2 linked regions of the Methyloterricola oryzae genome follow. The protein of the gene in region 2 purifies or fractionates together with the protein of the main gene of each other region. This does not show direct contact. Links are inferred from orthologs where the notes say so. Each region holds a gene or a part of one and is shown on either strand. Other genes may lie near its edges.

The links.
Region 1: the proteins of EK23_RS00560 (region 2) and EK23_RS06365 purify together in Escherichia coli (affinity purification with mass spectrometry, with the first as the bait; 2 studies listed by BioGRID). This does not show direct contact. The link is inferred for Methyloterricola oryzae from one-to-one orthologs.

What each region holds. Positions count from the first base shown.
Region 1 is NZ_JYNS01000003.1:55,644-58,690, reverse strand. The notes cover bases 207-2,930. They hold EK23_RS06365 (FKBP-type peptidyl-prolyl cis-trans isomerase), read right to left. Parts: upstream 1,950-2,930; coding sequence 1,464-1,949; downstream 207-1,463. Other genes in these bases: EK23_RS06360 (sensor histidine kinase), read left to right, coding at 2,142-2,930; rimO (30S ribosomal protein S12 methylthiotransferase RimO), read left to right, coding at 207-1,384. In the rest of the region: more of rimO, read left to right, coding at 74-206; more of EK23_RS06360, read left to right, coding at 2,931-3,047. UniProt on the Escherichia coli protein: Folding helper with both chaperone and peptidyl-prolyl cis-trans isomerase (PPIase) activities. Chaperone activity prevents aggregation of unfolded or partially folded proteins and promotes their correct folding.
Region 2 is NZ_JYNS01000001.1:140,632-143,767, forward strand. The notes cover bases 156-2,968. They hold EK23_RS00560 (DsbC family protein), read right to left. Parts: upstream 2,029-2,968; coding sequence 1,282-2,028; downstream 156-1,281. Other genes in these bases: EK23_RS00550 (IMPACT family protein), read left to right, coding at 156-435; aqpZ (aquaporin Z), read left to right, coding at 512-1,207; rseP (RIP metalloprotease RseP), read right to left, coding at 2,096-2,968. In the rest of the region: more of EK23_RS00550, read left to right, coding at 1-155; more of rseP, read right to left, coding at 2,969-3,136. UniProt on the Escherichia coli protein: Acts as a disulfide isomerase, interacting with incorrectly folded proteins to correct non-native disulfide bonds.

The sequences.
Region 1 (3,047 bases), on a different replicon or contig from region 2:
TGACTGGGCGCCCATGAGGCCTTTGCGGTGCGGTAGCGAATTTTACAAACATAACCCGAGTGTGCGTCAGACTGTGGCAAACCCAAGAATTGGATTTATCAGCCTCGGCTGTCCCAAGGCGCTGGTGGACAGCGAAGTGATCCTGACGCGCCTGCGCTCGGAAGGTTACGAAGTGTCGCCGAGTTACCGGGATTCCGATCTGGTGGTGGTGAATACCTGCGGCTTTATCGATGCGGCAGTTGAGGAATCCCTGGACGCCATTGGCGAGGCCTTGGCTGAAAACGGCAAAGTCATCGTGACCGGCTGTCTAGGCGCAAGAGAAGGCGAGATCCGGGCCCGCCATCCCAGCGTCCTCAAGGTTACGGGCGCCCACGCTTTCGAGGATGTCATGGCGGCGGTGCATGAGCACCTCCCTCCCGCGCATGATCCATTCACCGATCTGTTGCCCCCACAGGGGATCAAACTGACGCCCAAGCATTATGCGTATCTGAAAATCTCGGAAGGTTGTAACCACCGCTGCACGTTTTGCATCATACCTTCGATGCGGGGTGATCTGGTCAGTCGCCCCATTGGCGAAGTCATGGGCGAAGCGGAGAGACTGGTTGGCGCGGGCGTGAGGGAATTGCTTGTCGTATCGCAGGATACCAGTGCCTATGGGGTGGACATGGGATATCGCACCAGTTTTTGGGGTGGTCGTCCGCTCAAGACCCGATTCCTGGATCTGGCAAAGGCCTTGGGTGAGATGGGGGCTTGGGTCCGTCTCCATTATGTTTACCCTTACCCGCATGTGGACGAGGTGATTCCACTGATGGCCGAAGGCAAAATCCTGCCATATCTCGACATTCCTTTCCAGCATGCCAGCCCTCGTATCCTCAGGTCGATGAAGCGTCCCGCCTCCGCTGAGAACAACCTGGAGCGTATACAAACTTGGCGGTCCATCTGCCCGGAACTGACCATCCGCAGTACGTTCATTGTGGGCTTTCCAGGCGAAACCGATGAAGATTTCGAAGATCTGCTCGACTTCCTGGATGCGGCGCAATTGGACCGTGTGGGTTGCTTCGCGTACTCCCCGGTGGCGGGCGCGGCGGCCAACGCGCTTCCGGGTCAGGTGCCAGCGGAGGTAAAGGAAGATCGCTTAGCCCGCTTCATGGCATTCCAGGAGGAAATCAGCTCTGCGAGACTCCAGGCTCGTGTAGGTGGTCGCGAAACCGTACTGGTCGACGAAGTGGTGGAGGAAGGCGCGGTAGCGCGCAGCCGAGCCGATGCCCCTGAGATCGATGGTCAGGTGTTCATCGATGGAGCTACCCATCTTCAAGTGGGCCAGTGGGTCGAGGTCGAGATCGAGGAGGCCGATGAACATGACCTCTGGGCACACCTGATCTGAACGCCGGGGGCCAGATCACGGACTGAGGCGCTTAACCGGCCTTCACATCCCTGCGGCTGGCTGCTCCTAGAGTGCTAGTTCAGTCGTGATGGTGCCCGCCAAGACCATGCACATGGCCGTGATCCAATTCTTCTGCGGTGGCATCGCGAATGTCCGTGACCTCGACGGCGAAGTTCAGGGTCATGCCGGCCATCGGGTGATTGCCATCCAGAATTACTTCGTCATCCAGAACCTCGATGACAGTCACCAGTTGTACGCCCTCGGGTGTTTCGGCATGGAATTGCATGCCGGGCTCGATCTGCTCGACGCCTTCGAAGGCGGTCTTCGGCACGGCCTGGATCAGGTCGTCGTCGCGCAGGCCGTAAGCTTCTTCGGGAGAGACCGTTACGCTCAGGCGGTCGCCTACCTGCTTACCCGCCAGTGCGTTTTCCAGGCCCGGAATGATATTGCCCTGGCCGTGGATGTAGGCTAGAGGATTTTGACCCTCTGAACTGTCCAGCACGTCCCCCTCGTCATTGGTCAGCGTGTAATGAATGTGAACCACTTTCTCGGCGGAAATCTGCATGGGTGTCCCTCGTTATTTTCAAATTTGCATCATATCGGTTTTTTCCCGCCCCAGGTAGGGCGAGAAGTGCCGGCGTCTGTCTAAACTGAACCGTATCCATCGACCTGACAGGGAATCCCGAGGGAGCCAGTGGTCCGATCGAAAGTTCCACTCTGGGCAGACACCGAAAGTTTTCTTCCGGACTTCCGACGCGTGCGTACGGCCTTTGTGCTGCTGTTGTTGGCCGAAATCCTGGCGTTGGCAATCGGCCTGATCGCGGCGCCCGATGCGGAGGCTTTCTGGAACAGCTTGGGGCTGGTCTCCCTCTACATCGTCTGGGTCGTCCTGCTCAGCATCGCAGTTTTGAGTACCTTCAACCGTTGGCTCCAAAGCGCGAGTCCGCTGAGAGCAGGGGGTGTCGTCGTTTGCGTGGTCGAGGCAATGGTGCTGCTGGTGGGGTGGCTCGCATGGAACGGCTTGGGCCAAGGCTTGTTGAATGGGGGCACGGAATTGAGCCAGACGCCTTATCGCTGCCTGCGCGACGTCGCCGTCGCGGCGCTCCTGACGGGTTTGTGGCTCCGCTACCGCTATGTTCAATATCAGTGGCGGCGGCATGTTCGGGCCGAGGGACTGGCTCGGCTGGACGTTTTGCAGGCGCGCATGCGGCCGCATTTCCTGTTTAACGGTCTCAACACCATAGCCAGTCTCATCAGCACCGATCCGGCCAAGGCGGAGGAATTGATACTGGATTTTGCCGAAATGTTCCGTGCGGTGTTGAAGAGAAACGCGCGAATGGCGAAGCTGGAGGAAGAATTGCACTTGGTGCGGCAATACCTCAATGTGGAGGGACAGCGTTTGGCCGAGCGCCTGCGGGTGGTCTGGAACCTGAACGGCGCGCCGATGGATGCGCTGCTGCCACCCCTCAGTCTGCAGCCCCTGGTGGAGAATGCCTTGTATCACGGTATCGAACCTCTGCCCGGCGGTGGCATGGTGGAGATCGATGGACGCTTGCGGCGGGGCGAGGTGGTCCTGACAGTCCGGAGTCCCGCACCCCGCGCTGAGGCGGAGCCGCACCGCAGCGGCAATCGCGTGGCTCTCGCCAACCTGCGGCTAAGGCTG
Region 2 (3,136 bases):
TATCGGATAGCCGGCGAGTACCGTTTCAGCGACGGCGGCGAACCCGGCGGCACGGCGGGCCAGCCCATCCTGCGCGCCATCGAGGGCCAGGACCTAGACCATGTAGTGGTCGGCGTAATCCGCTATTTCGGCGGTACCAAGCTGGGCACCGGCGGCCTGGTCCGGGCCTACGGCGGCACGGCGGCCGAGGCTCTGCGGCAGGCAGAACGCAAGACCGAATCGCCCCGGGTGGAACTGATCGCGGAAGTGGCCTTCGAGCACATGGGCAGCCTGTACCGGCTGCTGGATGCGGCGGAGGCGGAACGGGGCGGAGAGGAATACACGGACGCGGGCGTGCGTATCCTGATCAGCCTGGAATCGGGCAAGTTCGAGGCCCTGGGCATGGCCCTGCGCGACGCAACCCGGGGCGAATACCGGCTGGAACCGGCGCACTAAGAAATTTTTGTTGCCGGCAGGTGACAGTCGGTGATATCAAGGAGCGGCGATAACAACAATACAAGGAGACCTTCCAATGCCCATCGTCAATCGCGCTTCCGCGGAGTTCTTTGGTACTTTCTGGCTCGTCTTCGGTGGTTGCGGCAGTGCCGTGCTGGCAGCCGCCTTTCCGGAACTCGGGATCGGTTTTGTCGGCGTCGCCCTGGCCTTCGGCCTGACAGTGCTGACCATGGCCTATGCCATCGGCCACATTTCCGGTTGCCATCTCAACCCGGCGGTTTCCATTGGCCTGTGCGTGGGAGGCCGCTTTCCAGCCAGCGAATTGCTACCCTACATCGGCGCGCAGGTACTGGGCGGGATCGTGGGGGCCGGAGTCCTCTACCTGATCGCCACCGGCAAGGCGGGCTTTGACGTGTCCGGCGGTTTTGCCTCCAACGGCTACGGCGAGCATTCGCCCGGCCACTACTCCCTCACCGCCTGCTTCATTGCCGAGGTGGTGCTGACCTTCTTTTTCCTGTTCATCATCCTGGGCTCGACCGACTCCCGCGCTCCGGCGGGCTTCGCGCCCATCGCCATCGGCCTCGGGCTCACCCTGATCCACCTGATCGGAATTCCCGTCACCAACCTCTCGGTCAACCCGGCACGTAGCACGGCGGTGGCGGTCTATGTGGGCGACTGGGCCGTGCTGCAGTTGTGGCTGTTCTGGCTCGCGCCCATTCTCGGCGGCGCCCTGGCAGGTTTTGTGTATCCACGTCTCGCCAAGGCAAGTTGAAAACTCAGAGCACGCTGAAAAGAAAAGCCGCCCAAGGGCGGCTTTTCTCGTTCTGCAAAGGGCTTAGATAGACGTCAGCGTGAAGCGCTCTTGTTGGTGCTGGCCTCGGTTTCCAGAATCTTGGCCAGTTGCTTGGCCGGCACATAGCCCGGCAGAACATTTCCCTTCTCCGTTACGATCATGGGTGTGCCCTGTGCGCCGATGGCGTTGCCGAGGGCATAGTGCTCAGCAACCGGGTTGTCGCACGACTTGGATTCCACCGTTTCACCCTTTTTGGCCTTGGTCAGCGCACCGTTGCGGTCGCTGGAGCACCAGACGGAGATGGCCTTTTTCCAGGAGTCGCTCCCTTCCCCGGCGCGGGGGAAGAACAGGTAACTGATCTCGATGCCTTCCTTGCCATACTGATCGATCTCGGAATGCAGCTTACGGCAGTACCCGCAATCGATATCGGTGAACACGTAGGCATGATGCTTGGTGATCTTGGGCTTGAAGCTGATCATGCGATTACCACCCACCTTGTTTAGCGCACCCATGCGGGCCTCTGCCACGCGCGGCTCGGTGAGATCTTCCTTGGCCTTCACGTCGATCAGGCTGCCCTGGATCAGGTAATTGCCATCGCCCGACACATAGAACAGCTTGGGACCCACCATGACTTCGTAGAGGCCGCTGATCGGACTGGGTTTGATGCTGTCGGGCTTCATGCCAGGCAACGCCAGCTTGAGGGAATCCTCAATGGCTTTGGTCGCGCCGGGAGCTTCCGCCGCCACCGCGGAGACCGCCGTCAGTCCGGCGATCATGAATGTCAGAAAACGTTTCTTCATGGATGAGGTCCGTGGTTGAGGCGAAATTGGATTCCGCAGTTTGGAAAAGCCGGTAAAGCAGCCGATTTCACGATAACAGGCGTTCGATGTCCAGAAAAAACGCCAGCGCCATGAGGGACAACAATAGAAATATGCCAACCTGCTGACAAAACGCCTGCACATTTTCGGACAGCGGGCTGCCCTTCAAAGCCTCGATCAGATAGAACAACAGGTGTCCGCCATCGAGTACCGGAATGGGCAGGAGATTCAGCACGGCCAGGCTGATACTGACGATGGCCAGAAACTTGAAGAACTGCACCAGGCCCATGCGCGCCGATTGCCCGGCGTATTGTGCAATGCTGATGGGACCGCTGAGATTCTCGATGGCCGCCTCGCCTATGACCATGCGCCCCATCATCTTCAGGGTCATCACCGAATATTCGCCGGTGCGCAGGAAAGCGGCCCCCAAGGCCGGCAAGGCATCCAGCTTGTATTCGGCTTTCATCGCATCCATCACACCCTCGGGCACCTTGACCATGGCGCCGATACGCCCCACCTTGCCCTGCGGGGAGTCGATGCCCGTCGGCGTGATAGACAGGTTGACGGTCACCCCGTCACGTTCGATGGCAAGGCGCAGCGGCTCGCCGGGGTGCGCGCGCACATGCTCCACCCATTGCTGCCAGGTGTCGATGACGGTCCCGTCCACGCTCACCAGTCGGTCGCCGCCGCGCAAACCCGCAGCTTCCGCCGGGCTCCCTGGCTCGACACGCTCCACCACGGGTTCCAGGAGGGGCTGCCAGGGTTTCATGCCCAGTTGTTCGTACAACTTTTCCGGCTGCTCCGCCAGTTCCGAGGGCACGCGGAGTTCGCGCTGAATGGAGCGTCCATCGCGATCCTTCACCATGAATCGAACCTTCTCATCGATCAGCATGGCTTCCAGAAAGGCATTCATGGCGAGGTTCCAGGTCGGCGTCTCGGTATCGCCCACCTGCACGATCTCATCGCCTTCGGTAAAGCCCGCATCCGCTGCCAGGGTCTGCGGCGGCACCGGACCCAACACCGGCTTAGTGCCGGTTTCCCCGATCATGAACACGGCCCAGTACAGAAGGATGGCCAGAAGGAAATTGAA